One region of the Paenibacillus sp. FSL H7-0323 genome, then DNA from elsewhere that is predicted to be linked to it. Evidence: a T-box and tRNA genes for the amino acid it is inferred to sense, from the RefSeq annotation. Region 1 holds a T-box; the other holds one or more tRNA genes.
The links. The T-box of region 1 lies ahead of trpS (tryptophan--tRNA ligase). A T-box ahead of a tRNA ligase gene usually reads a tRNA of that ligase, here a tRNA-Trp.
Positions count from the first base shown of each region.

Region 2: it encodes a tRNA-Trp, which carries the amino acid that the T-box ahead of trpS (tryptophan--tRNA ligase) is inferred to sense. The anticodon was not compared.

Region 1 is NZ_JBBODB010000001.1:884,250-891,580, forward strand. It holds gene MHH89_RS04160 (hypothetical protein) at 1-439, shown strand, start outside; gene MHH89_RS04165 (aminopeptidase) at 544-1,776, shown strand; gene trpS (tryptophan--tRNA ligase) at 1,846-2,841, opposite strand; T-box leader at 2,944-3,226, opposite strand; gene MHH89_RS04175 (hypothetical protein) at 3,424-3,849, shown strand; gene MHH89_RS04180 (winged helix-turn-helix transcriptional regulator) at 4,000-4,383, opposite strand; gene MHH89_RS04185 (sigma-70 family RNA polymerase sigma factor) at 4,614-5,144, shown strand; gene MHH89_RS04190 (DUF4179 domain-containing protein) at 5,137-6,258, shown strand.
Region 2 is NZ_JBBODB010000001.1:3,992,192-3,999,522, reverse strand. It holds rRNA gene MHH89_RS18105 (23S ribosomal RNA) at 1-1,331, shown strand, start outside; tRNA gene MHH89_RS18100 (tRNA-Asn) at 1,392-1,467, shown strand; tRNA gene MHH89_RS18095 (tRNA-Ser) at 1,471-1,563, shown strand; tRNA gene MHH89_RS18090 (tRNA-Glu) at 1,582-1,656, shown strand; tRNA gene MHH89_RS18085 (tRNA-Val) at 1,712-1,787, shown strand; tRNA gene MHH89_RS18080 (tRNA-Met) at 1,805-1,881, shown strand; tRNA gene MHH89_RS18075 (tRNA-Asp) at 1,907-1,984, shown strand; tRNA gene MHH89_RS18070 (tRNA-Phe) at 1,995-2,070, shown strand; tRNA gene MHH89_RS18065 (tRNA-Thr) at 2,099-2,174, shown strand; tRNA gene MHH89_RS18060 (tRNA-Tyr) at 2,180-2,265, shown strand; tRNA gene MHH89_RS18055 (tRNA-Trp) at 2,272-2,345, shown strand; tRNA gene MHH89_RS18050 (tRNA-His) at 2,369-2,444, shown strand; tRNA gene MHH89_RS18045 (tRNA-His) at 2,488-2,563, shown strand; tRNA gene MHH89_RS18040 (tRNA-Gln) at 2,583-2,657, shown strand; tRNA gene MHH89_RS18035 (tRNA-Gly) at 2,664-2,738, shown strand; tRNA gene MHH89_RS18030 (tRNA-Cys) at 2,748-2,821, shown strand; tRNA gene MHH89_RS18025 (tRNA-Leu) at 2,836-2,914, shown strand; gene MHH89_RS18020 (AraC family transcriptional regulator) at 3,051-3,806, opposite strand; gene MHH89_RS18015 (BMP family ABC transporter substrate-binding protein) at 4,134-5,273, shown strand; gene MHH89_RS18010 (ABC transporter ATP-binding protein) at 5,391-6,953, shown strand; gene MHH89_RS18005 (ABC transporter permease) at 6,946-7,331, shown strand, end outside.

The DNA of each region.
Region 1 (7,331 bases):
AGGCGTCATGGGCTTAACGATTTTACTTTTTTTCTTCTTTATTTTGCGGCATAATAATCAATCACTTGAGTTAAAACCGGATGTTATGTTCCCAACAGCGGAATACAGGGTGACTGATAGTAGTGCTCCAGGATTACCTATGCTTATAACTGCTGAAGGGGCGGATGTTATTAAGATACAGGCTACATCCGGCAATTTATTGTTATGGACTCCCCCTGACTACAAGGTGCATAACAAAGGTCTTGAGCTGAAAATCAAATCTGGAGATCAAATTTATTGGAGTCCAATGGATGGGGGGAATAAGCAAATAGATGAACCTCAGGATACCAAGATCACAGTGATTGCTTACCATAATGATAAGCAGATCGGAACGTCCAATGTAGAGATTCATAAGAATGATCTAGGTGTCTATACAGGTGAAATACCTGAAGTGAAGTAGCTGAGAATCTAAATCGAATCGCAACTATCCTCGTTTTGCGTTAAAATAAGAAGTGAAGCTGACCGAGTGCTTATAGCAACCCTAGAGATGGAGGAAGAGAATTCATGAAAGATTTTGAAGTAATGCTGGAGAAATATGCGAACCTAGTTGTAAAAGTAGGAGTAAATGTACAGCCTGGACAAGTCCTTATGGTACATGCACCGATAGAAACCGCAGAACTTACTCGCTTGATTGTAGCGAAAGCCTATGAAGCGGGAGCTAAATATGTAGTTGTTGACTGGGACGATGAAGCAACTACACGGATCCGTTATGAAAAAGCCCCAGAGGATTCTTTCGATTACTATCCACAGTGGCAGGCTGAGATGATGGAGAAATTCGCGGAAGAGAATGGTGCCATCTTACATATTAAAGTACCTGATCCTGAACTGTTTAATGGCATTGATTCTTCTAAGGTATCTAGAGCAGTCAAAGCAGCGGCTGTTGCTCGCAAGAACTACTCCAAATATACTCGGAACAGCAAAATCAGCTGGTCTCTGGTCAAAGCGCCAACACGTGCTTGGGCGAACAAGGTTTTTGCCGATCTTCCTGAAGAAGAGCGGGTAGAGGCGATGTGGGAAGCTGTATTCCAGATGAATCGTGTGGGCAGCAATGATCCGGTAGCTGCTTGGAGAGAGCATATTGGTCAGTTGAAAGAAAGTCAGGACAGAATGAACGCTAAACGTTATAAAAGCTTGCATTACCGTGCTCCGGGAACGGATCTGCATGTAGAGCTTCCGGAAGGCCATTTATGGCGCGGGGGTGGCGGTGAGAATGATAAAGGCGTTTATTTTGTAGCTAATATGCCAACGGAAGAGATTTATTCCATGCCCCATCGTACTGGCGTTAATGGCACAGTTAGAAGCACGCTCCCTCTTAATTTGAATGGACGGTTAGTTGAAGGACTTTCATTCACTTTTGAAAAAGGGAAAGTCGTAGCTTATGAAGCTGAATCCGGACGCGAACATTTAACCTCACTGCTGGCAACGGATGAAGGTGCATCTTATCTAGGAGAAGTAGCCTTAGTGCAGCATGATTCTCCAATCTCTCGCTTGAACCGCATTTTTTACAATACAGGGATTGATGAGAATGCCTCCTGCCATTTCGCGTTAGGAAGTGCTTATCCTGTAAATATTGAAGGCGGCACAAAGCTTACGAACGAAGAGCTTATGGCTAGAGGAGCTAATGTCAGCTTAACTCATGTCGATTTTATGATCGGTTCAGCAGAGCTGGATATTGACGGAGAGCTGGCGGACGGCACGATTGAACCCGTATTCCGTAAGGGAAATTGGGTGTTGTAAGGAGAAGAAAAAAGCCGGATCTCTTCCAATGAGATTCCGGCTTTTTTTGAGTGCCTATACTGGTCATTTTTAGATTGAAAAATAGTTAAGACTCATAGCCTCACGTACTTCGGCCATTGTTTCTTGAGCAATGCTGCGGGCATGCTGTGTTCCAGAGATTAAGATTTCCTGCACAAGCTTGGGCTTAGTAGCATAATAGGAACGACGCTCTCGCATCGGTTCTATAAGCTGATCTAGAGCTGTCGAAATCAACTGTTTGCAAGCAGAACAACCCATGGTACCCCGCTCACAGCCTTCACGAATTTCGGTTACCCCCGCTGAGCGAAAAGCACCATGATAAGCAAAAATAGGACAGATATCTGGATGTCCAGGATCATTTTTATGCACACGCGCTGGATCGGTTGTGGCTTTTCGTATCTTAAAGATAATCTCTTCCTTAGTGGAGTCCAGCTCGATGGCATTGCCAAGGCTTTTACTCATTTTAGCGTTGCCATCCGTACCCACAAGCCTCGGCGTCTCACTGATCAGCGCTTTGGGTTCCACCAGTATCGGGCTGTACAGCTCGTTGAATCTGCGGACGATTTTACGGGTTAATTCCAGATGAGGGAGTTGGTCTTCCCCTACAGGAATTATCGTTGCTTTACAAAATGTTATGTCAGCAGTCTGACTAACTGGATAACCAAGAAAACCGTAATACAATTCATCTAAGCTCGAATTTTTCGATTCGGCTTTAATCGTGGGATTATGCCGTAAAGAATTCACAGTAACAAACATAGAGAACAAGAGGGTCAGCTCTGCGATTTCAGGGATCATCGATTGAATAAATATAGTTGTTTTCTCCGGATTTATACCCGCAGATAAATAGTCCAGTGTGATCTCATGCAGATGTTGACCCAGCAGCTGTGGACGATCAAAATGGGTCGTTAGGGCTTGAATATCCGCTAAAAACACAAAAGTTTCATATTGCTCCTGAAGGGCTACCCGGGTCTGCAAGCTGCCGGCGTAATGGCCAAGGTGAAGCTTTCCCGTCACTCGATCTCCAGTTAAGACACGTTCGTTCATCATATAAATTCCTCCTGTTATTTAGCACTTGGTTACACTCGAGTCGCCACCACCAGCCATCATCCATGGCCATCACCTCCTTTAAATGACAAAAAAACCTCATCCAATAAGGACGAAGTTGTCGTGGTACCACCTTAAATGATCGTGTCACCTTACGATTCTTGGCTTTCGATCTTCTCTTACCTGTACGGAGAGGTTGAATTTATTCTCGATACAGGTCCCTTGATAACGGCGCGAACCCCGGTTTTCCCTACTGCATCCATTAAGATAGTTCGGAAAAACAACTATAAAGGCCATTCGAGCATACGCTGGTCACCGGTTCGCACCTACCACCGGCTCTCTGAAGACCATGTTCGTCTGTCTACTTACCCTTTGTCATCGTTGTTCATGATATGTGAATTATTGTAATTCTGAACAGGGGTGTTGTCAATGAGTGGAAATCGTATGGTGATTGACGAGGTATCTAGGTTTATATGATCTAGCAAAGTATACCTTAAATGTATATAATCATCAGGAATTAAGTCCAATCTATCATTGTGGATTCACAATATACTACTCTATAACCTTGAAATGGAGTGATGATAAATGGCGACAATAATAAGTTATGGGTCACAGGCAAAAATCCCGTTAGATCCGTTTACTACTGCTATAACGGTTGCAGGGATTCCTGGAGCTGGAGCGGGTTTAGCTACAGCGCAAGTAAATATTAGTCCGGCTAATCCGGCATCTTTCTCCAGTAGAGTCGAGTTAAATGGAAGTTTTAGTCTTACTGCACTTGCTAATAGCCAATTTCTTGTTATCATCCGACGAGCTGGAGTCGATATTTATAGATCCTTTTATCGTTTCACTACAATTACTGATATTCAATTAAGTGCTCAGTGGGTCGATGGTGCTTATATTGGAGTCCACAACTATGAATTGGTAATTCAGAATGATAGCAACTTGCCTATCAATCTATTTGGACCCATATCATTCACAGCAACTGCTATAGGAGGAGAAGGCGTAATTTAAGTTATGTTCCTGTGCGCCATTCAAGGGACGGGTGAATCAAAGCTTTGGACAGTTGAATCGATCTGATTCAGCTGTCCTTTTTTCGTGGGTGTATAATTGAAGTCCAACTCTCGCAGCATAAATCTCCAACCATTACCTTGATATAGCGGTTTATTTATTTAAGATGTTATCCTCTAAAACAGCGTATTTATCACCGTATTGCTTAATGATATGTTGTTCTCCCCAATTACATAATGCAGTCAAAATATCGCTTAAACTATCCCCATATTCACTAAGCTCGTATTCTACTTTTGGTGGAACCTGATTATAAACAATTCGGTTGATGATTCCATCTGCCTCAAGCTCGCGTAGCTGCTGGGTTAACATTTTTTGAGTAATGCCGGGCATCAACTGTTTTAACTCGGAGGTGCGTTTTTTGCCATGAGTTAAATGACATAGAATTACGCATTTCCATTTCCCTCCGATGACCTCTAGGGTGGCTTCAACAGAAATATTGTATTTTTTCTTGACAGTTGTTGTAGATGTTGTTGTCATGATAACCTCCAAGGTATGGGTACTTTTTAGCACCTATGGCACTTTTGAGTGCGTACTATTGATTATGTCCAATTTAACCTATCATAACATTTTTCATTCAATTTTTATAGAATGCTATAATTTAGAGAGCTTTGAGCAAAAAAAGAAAAACGAAATTAAAACCGTTTCTATACCTCCCCCGTCTTAATCTATGAAAGGTTGAAGAGAGGAGGCTAAGGAGAGACATGACGATGACTAATGCAGAAATGAAAAAAGTAACGATTCTTGATACTCGGAGCGAGACGGATTTTTACGATTCGATATTGGTACATAGAGAACAATTGTACAGTATTGCTTATAGTTACTTGCGGAACCGAAACGATGCGCTGGAAGCGATGCAGGAAATGACTTGCCGGGCTTGGATTAAAAGAAAAACTTTAAAGGACCCCAAAGCATTCAAATCATGGATTATTAGAATTCTAATTTATGTCTGTATAGATGAACAAAGACGAAGAAAACGTTCCATGCCGCTGGTAGATGAAAGAATAGGAGAACAGGTCACACACATTGGCCATCATCGGATGGAAATGCTGTGGGCACTCGAGCAGGTTAAGCCCAAGTATCGCCATGTGCTGCTGCTAAAATACTACAACGATATGACCTTGACTGAGATCGCTAACATTATGAATAAACCCGAGGGGACGGTTAAGACTTGGCAGCATAAGGGGCTGAAGCAGTTGCGAACCATCATAAAGAATCGGGGTGAATGGAACAATGAGTAGTCAAGAGGAGCTTGCCATGTTAAGCGATGCCGGACGTATCCCACAAGAACAAAAAATAGAGAATGCAGCCGCTCAGATCTATGCGATCCAAGCAGGTTTGGAATTAGGCAAGAAACGTGGCAGAAGGTTAATATTCACAAAAAGCGCGATGTCTGTGCTGGCGGCTGCAGTGATGATAGCGGGCTTGCTGTTCTTCAATCCAACCCAGCTGTTGCCACAGCAAGGGACTTCGAGTGTTGACACGTTCGATTGGGGCGTATTGGAGCCTTTTAAAACATTGGCTGCAGCTGATATTGATGCTCTTACACTAGAGTCTGCAATCCGGAATGATTATGTACAAATCGTTAATAAGAGTGCTGAATCAAATGGATATAAAATTACGCTAAATGCTGTGCTTGCTGATGAAAATAAAATCATGCTGCTGTATACAGGGACAACAAGTGATGGTCAGGAAGTGTACAGTGTAAATAGTGTGAAGCTGATAGAAGCTGAAACTGGACGAGATGTAATGGAGGAGAATGGGAATAGAGGCGGAATGGGAGCACACGCAGAGGGAACCATATATACTTGGCTCGGCAAAACTGTATTTTCACTGGACCGAAATAGACCAAGGCCAACAGACGTAGTGGCGGATTTTCAGATTGCCTCTGTAGACCCGGGAATGTTAAGTAAACCGAAAACAGGAACGGTTTTATCCGACATGCGGTATTCTGATCGTTTAAAAGTGAACTTCTCTATTGATCCTAAGTTTTGGGAGCTGAAGACGGAGACATTAGTTGTAGACCACCCCTTCAAAATTGACGGACAGGAAGTAAAACTAGCCGAAGTCGAGCTTTCTCCGTTAAGCATAGCGCTCAAATTTACGATAAATGAGGAATTGAAAACGGATTGGATCGTCCGAAATGAACTGTTTCAAAAGCTCCCCTATGAATTAACAGCGCAGGTTGGGAAGCACGACATTAAAATTAATCCGAATTCTGGTAGTGGATCTGATGATGGATTTATAAGTTACTTCAGCAGTAATGTGTTGGATCACCCGAAGTCACTGCGACTGAAACTTAATGCGGGGGCAGATCGAGAGAAAGAAGAGTATATTGATATTCTGAAAAAATGAGCGGTAAGCGATATTAGTGAATATGCGTTGGGAGTTGTAATATAGAAAAAGGCCGCAGGTTGCGGCCTTTTTGTTATTGTTGGGACATTATACTAACTTTGCGAGTTACCTTTTAACACCAAACACGCCACTTGTTAAATGAGAACAAACTCCTGATGCTCCTATCGGGATTGTATGTGCATAATGCTCCTCATGTTCCTCACGCTTCTCACGTTTCACAGGCTTCTCACGTTCCTCATGTTCCTCACGCGCGTAACACTCCTAACGGACTGTATTGCAGCTATTTTAGCTTTTTTGAGCATTTTGCTGAGTTTTCGGACTGCATAGCTCTTATTGGTCTAAATCCACACCAAAATTGAGCATATTGGGTTGAATAGCTGCATCTGAGTCCGATAGCACTGCGAAATGCCCGGATTCTTCGAAATAAGGGCTCCTGAGTCCGAACCATCTGACCTCGTAAATACTGCACTGTAAACTAAAATCGTCGTCTGAGCGTCTTAGCTATTTCGGCGGTACAAAAGTGGCGTTAGTGTGGCATTAGTGCGGTACAAATGAGTTGCTAATGTGGCAACTAAGTTAATAACGCTCCTCAGGTTTCTCATGCTCCTCATGTTCCTCACGCTCTTAGCACTCCTAACGGACTGTATTGCAGCTATTTTGGCTTTTTGGACCATTTTGCTTAGTTTTCGGACTGTATAGCTCTTATTGGTCTAAATCCACACCCAAAATGAGCATATTGGGATGAATAGCTGCATCTGAGTCCGATAGCACTGCGAAATGCCCGGATTCTTCGAAATATGGGCTGCTGAGTCCGAACCATCTGGCCTCGTAAATACTGCACTGTAAACTAAAATCGTCGTCTGACCTCGTAAATACTGCACTGTAAACTAAAATCGTCGTCTGACCTCGTAAATATTACACTCTAAACTGTAAAATCACTGTCTGAGCGTCTGAGCAATTTCGGCGGTACAAAAGTGGTGCTAATGTGGTGCTAATGTGGTGCTAATGTGGTGCTAATGTGGCGTTAATATGGCGGTAGTAGCACTAATATGGCGTTAGTAGCACTAATATGT
Region 2 (7,331 bases), 3.1 Mb from region 1:
AAGGTCATGATCTCACACTGCCAAGAAAAGCCTCTAGCCAGGAGAAGGTGCCCGTACCGCAAACCGACACAGGTAGGCGAGAAGAGAATTCTAAGGCGCGCGGAAGAACTCTCGTTAAGGAACTCGGCAAAATGACCCCGTAACTTCGGGAGAAGGGGTGCCCCGGTAGTGTGAATAGCACGAGGGGGCCGCAGTGAAAAGGCCCAAGCGACTGTTTAGCAAAAACACAGGTCTGTGCGAAGCCGCAAGGCGAAGTATACGGGCTGACGCCTGCCCGGTGCTGGAAGGTTAAGGGGAGTGGTTAGGGGTAACCCGAAGCTATGAACCGAAGCCCCAGTAAACGGCGGCCGTAACTATAACGGTCCTAAGGTAGCGAAATTCCTTGTCAGGTAAATTCTGACCCGCACGAATGGCGTAACGACTTGGGCGCTGTCTCAACGAGAGATCCGGTGAAATTTTAATACCTGTGAAGATGCAGGTTACCCGCGACAAGACGGAAAGACCCCATGGAGCTTTACTGCAGCTTGATATTGAATTTGGGTACGATCTGTACAGGATAGGTGGGAGCCGTAGAAATCGGAGCGCAAGCTTCGGTGGAGGCGCCGTTGGGATACCACCCTGATCGTATCTAGGTTCTAACCTAGTACCCTTACCGGGTACGGGGACCGTGTCAGGCGGGCAGTTTGACTGGGGCGGTCGCCTCCTAAAGAGTAACGGAGGCGTTCCAAGGTTCCCTCAGAATGGTTGGAAATCATTCGCAGAGTGCAAAGGCATAAGGGAGCTTGACTGCGAGACCTACAAGTCGAGCAGGGACGAAAGTCGGACTTAGTGATCCGGTGGTACCGCATGGAAGGGCCATCGCTCAACGGATAAAAGCTACCCTGGGGATAACAGGCTTATCTCCCCCAAGAGTCCACATCGACGGGGAGGTTTGGCACCTCGATGTCGGCTCATCGCATCCTGGGGCTGAAGTAGGTCCCAAGGGTTGGGCTGTTCGCCCATTAAAGCGGTACGCGAGCTGGGTTCAGAACGTCGTGAGACAGTTCGGTCCCTATCTGTCGTGGGCGCAGGAAATTTGAGAGGAGCTGTCCTTAGTACGAGAGGACCGGGATGGACGTACCGCTGGTGCACCAGTTGTTCCGCCAGGAGCATGGCTGGGTAGCTACGTACGGACGGGATAAGCGCTGAAAGCATCTAAGCGTGAAGCCCCCCTCAAGATGAGATTTCCCAATTAGTAAGACCCCTTGAAGACGACGAGGTAGATAGGTTGGAGGTGGAAGTGCAGCAATGCATGGAGCTGACCAATACTAATCGGTCGAGGGCTTATCCTATACTTAGAATGCAAATTCGTTTCGGATTCAGTTTTCAGGCATCAAGCCTGGTATGAATATTCCCTGATAGCTCAGTTGGTAGAGCACTCGACTGTTAATCGAGTTGTCACAGGTTCGAGTCCTGTTCGGGGAGCCATATGGAGAGGTGTCCGAGTTTGGCCGAAGGAGCACGATTGGAAATCGTGTAGGCGCCACAAGCGTCTCGAGGGTTCGAATCCCTCTCTCTCCGCCACAAATTTTTAATTAGTATGGCCCGTTGGTCAAGGGGTTAAGACACCTCCCTTTCACGGAGGTAACATGGGTTCGAATCCCATACGGGTCACCAAATTTTCACTTGATTTATCCTAGTGGACTTTGGTACAATAACAATTGTTGTTTATGGAGGCTTAGCTCAGCTGGGAGAGCATCTGCCTTACAAGCAGAGGGTCGGGGGTTCGATCCCCTCAGCCTCCACCATAACACTTTCTTACTGACGCGGGGTGGAGCAGCCCGGTAGCTCGTCGGGCTCATAACCCGAAGGCCGCAGGTTCAAATCCTGCCCCCGCAACCAATTAACTTAAGCAATTATATCTTTTGGAACCGTGGTGTAGTTGGCCTAACATGCCTGCCTGTCACGCAGGAGATCGCGGGTTCGAATCCCGTCGGTTCCGCCATTTTCATCATGGCTCGGTAGCTCAGTCGGTAGAGCAGAGGACTGAAAATCCTCGTGTCGGCGGTTCGATTCCGTCCCGAGCCACCATTTATCATCACAAAAGAATGAGTGCCATGCCGGTGTAGCTCAATTGGTAGAGCAACTGACTTGTAATCAGTAGGTTGGGGGTTCAAGTCCTCTCGCCGGCACCATCCTTGGAGGATTAGCGAAGTGGCCAAACGCATCAGACTGTAAATCTGCTCACGTGAGTGTTCGGTGGTTCGAATCCATCATCCTCCACCAGTTTTTAGGGGCATAGTTTAAAGGTAGAACAACGGTCTCCAAAACCGTTGGTGTGGGTTCAATTCCTGCTGCCCCTGCCAAGTTCTTTCTAAAGTTTAATATGGCGGCCGTGGCGAAGGGGTTAACGCACCGGATTGTGGTTCCGGCATTCGTGGGTTCGAGACCCATCGGCCGCCCCATTTACTTTAAAATGAATAATGGCAACAATATCAACTTAATATGGCGACTGTGGCGAAGGGGTTAACGCACCGGATTGTGGTTCCGGCATTCGTGGGTTCGAGACCCATCAGTCGCCCCATTTTACTTTAAAATGTTATTGGGGATTAGCCAAGCGGTAAGGCAACGGACTTTGACTCCGTCACTCATAGGTTCGAATCCTATATCCCCAGCCATTTTATGCGGACGTGGCTCAGCGGTAGAGCATCGCCTTGCCAAGGCGAGGGTCGCGGGTTCGATTCCCGTCGTCCGCTCCAAGTTTTCATGGCGCCATAGCCAAGTGGTAAGGCAAAGCTCTGCAAAAGCTTTATCCCCAGTTCAAATCTGGGTGGCGCCTCCATTTAGTTCATATGTGCCGGCGTGGCGGAATGGCAGACGCGCTCGACTCAAAATCGAGTGGGAAACCGTGGAGGTTCGAGTCCTCTCGCCGGTATCTTAAAAAGGTTTGTAAGAATGCTTTTATAAGCAGTCTTACAAACCTTTTTTCTTTATGTCCTTGGGTTTACAGCAGTAAGCCGTTGAATAGAGAGTCTCTCTATTTCAACGGCTTTTTTTAATCTGATTAGTGATTAACCTGATTGATTATTAATGCGGAATGCTCGCGGAGTAAGACCTATTTCTCGTTTAAACATATTGCAGAATTGGGCATCGTTCACAAAACCTGCAGCAGCGGATACTTCAGAGATTTGCATCTGAGTATGACGTAATAGAGATTTTGCATAATCCAGGCGTTTTAACAGCAAATACCGCAGGGGTGAAGACCCGAAACGTTCTTTAAATAGATGGCGAAAACGATCGTAACTATATCCGGACATTTCTGATAGTGTTTCGACGGACAATTTATGGCGATAATGCTCATTCATATAATTAAGGACATATTGTACTCGATCTTCTGTTGGGGATTGATATCCAGAGGCACTAAGAAGCCTCATAAGATGGACGGTAATCTCGCTCATTTGTAGGTTTAGAAGCTCAGAGAATCCGTCTTGCTTGCGTGTAAACTCTGCTTTCATTCGCAGCAGGATTTGAAGAACGGTCTGATCTTTATCATCTTCATATACGCCGAGCAGATTACTCATATTAGGGTGTTCCGAGTGGAAGCCTACAAATAATACATTTGCATCCTCACGGTGGTGCTCGTCATGTTTATGATTGGGTGGCACAAGCGCGAAAGAAGAGGAGCGAAAATGGTAACTTCGTGGGCCAACATTGGTTGTCCCTACCCCCTGTAAATAATAGACTAGTTCGTAGCATTCATGCTGGTGTGGAGGGATATAAGTATTTAGCTCATGTGTGGCACTTACAATATATAGAACACGATCCATGATGATCCTCCAATACTTATGTTTTAGCCGAATCGTACAAAACAATGACCGAAATCATATAATTATTTTTAATAATATTTGTTATGATCGTATCAATAAATCCGAAAGTTCGCAACCTGACTGGCCATCTCGTTCGGAAATAAAGCGGATTATTAATAATAATGGTATTTTTATTGCTATTTTTGAGCCTAAACGTTAAATTTATTACTTTTAATAATACTTTATTTGGAAAAAAGAGAATTTCCATTTGAACCGTGAATTATACAATGGGTGAAGATGGGATTCTGCGGATTACTAACCAACTAAAATTAGGGGTGGAATAGAGTAATGAATAAAAAAGTTCTTTCTTTGTTGTTATTAATGGTGATGGTTCTGGTCACAGCATGTGGGAATAACACGTCCAATAACGGTTCTTCTGCGAATACTGGATCAAACGCTGCTGAGGGTGGAGAAACAGGTGCAGGGGATAAACTCAAGGTTGTATTGCTGATTCCGGGGACACTTGGGGATAAATCATTTTTTGATTCCGCTAATAACGGCTTGCAAAAGGTTAAGGATGAACTTGGTGCAGAAACAAAGGTTGTTGAAATGGGCGTTGATAAAACGAAATGGGAGCCTACATTTAACGATATCGCTTCCGAGGATTGGGATGTAATTATTTCTGGCGGTTCTGAAATTACAGAGATGTTTAATGCAACGGCAGAATTGTATCCAGACAAAAAATTCATTAATTATGATACCGACATCGATGAAGCACCAGATAACATGTACAACATGTCTTATGCGACAAATGAAGTATCTTTCTTGGCAGGTGCCGTAGCAGCATTAGCTACACAATCGGATATGCCGAATGCTACCCCTGAGAATGTGATTGGGTTTGTCGGCGGTATGGATATTCCGGGGATTAATGCTTTCTTGGTCGGTTACATTCAAGGTGCTCAGTACGTTGATCCTGATGTAAAAGTGGCTGTGTCGTACGCTGGTGATTTTGTTAACCCGGCAAAAGGTAAGGAGCTGTCTCTAATTCAATATAACTCCGGTGTGGATGTTATTTTTAACGTGGCTGGGGGTACAGGTCTTGGGATCTTTGACGCAGCTAAAGAGAAGAAAAAATATGCAATTGGTGTAGACTCCGATCAGGCAATGTTGATTAACGATACGGATAGTGAAAAAGCAAATCTAATCGTTACTTCATCTATTAAAAAGATTGATACGGCTATTCTAGGTGCAGTGAAGAGATTGCAAGAGGGTACGCTAGAAATGGGCAAACGTGATGTATTGAGCTTTGTAGATGATGGTGTAGGTATTGCTGAGAATGATATTTATAAAAATGTATTCCCGGCTGATCTTCAGGCCAAGGTTGAAGAAGTGAAGCAAAAGCTGATCAATAAAGAAATTAAAGTGGATAATGCGATGGGGATGGAAACCGCAGAGGTAGAAGCTATTCGTAACGCAGTTAAGCCTTAAGCTTTAAATCTTAAGATCAGCTCTATAGAGATAAACCTACAGTTGGAGATTCTTCTAGTCAGGGGAATTCCAGCTGTATATTTTTGCAGACCTCCAAGTTGAAAGGCGTTGAGACCTATGTACACAGCTCTGCTGGAAATGCGGGGAATTACCAAGGTATATCCCAATGGCGTCGTTGCAAATAAAGACGTGCATTTTTCTTTACGTGAGGGAGAAATACATGCGATTGCAGGTGAGAACGGTGCAGGTAAATCGACTTTAATGAAGATTATGTTCGGCATGGAAGAGCCAAGTGAAGGCGAGATCTATATCAAGGGTGAAAAAGTAAAGCTGCAATCCGCTCAGGACGCCATTGATAGAGGCATCGGCATGGTCCACCAGCATTTCATGTTGGTACCTTCTTTTACGGTGGCAGAGAATATGGTGCTGGGTATGGAGCCGCGCAGAGGAGTTGGCATTAATTATGCCGAGGCAGTGCGCATGACGGAAGAGACCGCAAGGAAATACAATCTGGCCGTGGATCCAAAGGCAAAAGTAGAGGATCTTACAGTTGGGATGAAACAAAAGGTTGAGATTCTTAAGGCGCTGCTGCGTGGTGCTAAAATTCTGGTGCTTGATGAGCCAACTGCGGTGTTGACTCCACAGGAAACAGAGGAATTGTTCCGCGAGCTTAAGCAATTAAGGGAACAGGGCCATACGATAGTTTTTATTTCGCACAAATTAAAGGAAGTCAAAGCGATTTGCGACAGAATTACGATTATGCGCAGCGGCCGTAGTGAAGGTGTTTTTCAAACACAGGATGTGACAGAACAGGAAATCTCGCGGTTAATGGTCGGCAGAGATGTCGTGCTGAAATATGACAAAGAGATTCTGGCTGTTAGTGAGCCAGTACTAACGGTGCAGGGACTCGGTGTGAATGATGCAGATGGCAAAGCATTATTGTCGGATATCAATTTTGCGGTACGTGGTGGGCAGATCGTTGGGATTGCTGGTGTAGAAGGCAACGGGCAGACACAGCTCATTGAAGCTCTTACAGGTAGCTTGAGAGGTGTCTCAAGTCAGGGTTCTGTACTAGTGAAGGGAAAGGATATCCGTGAATCGGATATTTTGGATATTCGTAAGCTAGGCGTTTCCTATATACCGGAGGATCGGATGCGGCAAGGGATCGCTAGTGAGGCAAGCATAGCTGATAATCTGCTATCTACTCAGTATCGTACAAAAGCAATGAATAAAGGTCTTTTTTTGAATGGCTCACGAATTGCCAAGCTAGCAGTATCCCTTGTAGAGGAATTTAAAGTCCGCTGTTCAGGACCTTCTCAGCCCATAGGAATGTTGTCAGGTGGTAACATGCAGAAGGTAGTCGTAGCTAGAGAGTGTTCGACTGAACCGCAGCTGCTTATTGCAGAACAGCCGACACGGGGTGTGGATATAGGCGCAGCCCAGTTCATACATCAAAAGTTGTTGGAATTACGTTCAGACGATTGCGCGATTTTGCTAGTGTCGGCAGATTTGAATGAGATCTTGGAGATCAGCGATAGTCTGTTAGTAATGTACGAGGGTAAGATTGTTGCCTTTTTCGAGGAGCCATCTAAGGTTAGTGAGGAAGAATTAGGTCTTTATATGCTGGGGATTCATCGACAGGACGAGGAGCACATCGGGAGGGCCGTAAATCATGTTTAAAGTTAAATATTTTGAGTACATTCGGACATCGGCGGTAATCGTTATTGCACTCGCTATTGCCTTTCTGATCATCTCTTTGGTCAGTAATCAGCCTGTGAAGACGATTGGTATATTCCTATTAGAGCCGTTATCCAGTAAAGGTCATATTGGTAATGTGATTGAGATGGCAATTCCGCTCATGTTCACTGGGTTGGCAGTATCCTTGTTGTTTCGAGCCAATATGTTCAACCTGGGAGCTGAAGGGATTTTCTATTTCTCCGGTGTTGTAACTTCCGTATTGGCTATTCATTTAACGCTGGACGGCTGGCTGCATCCGATGGTAGCTATTGCTGCAGGTTCAATTGTAGGAGCGTTGCTCTCGGCAATACCTGGTATTCT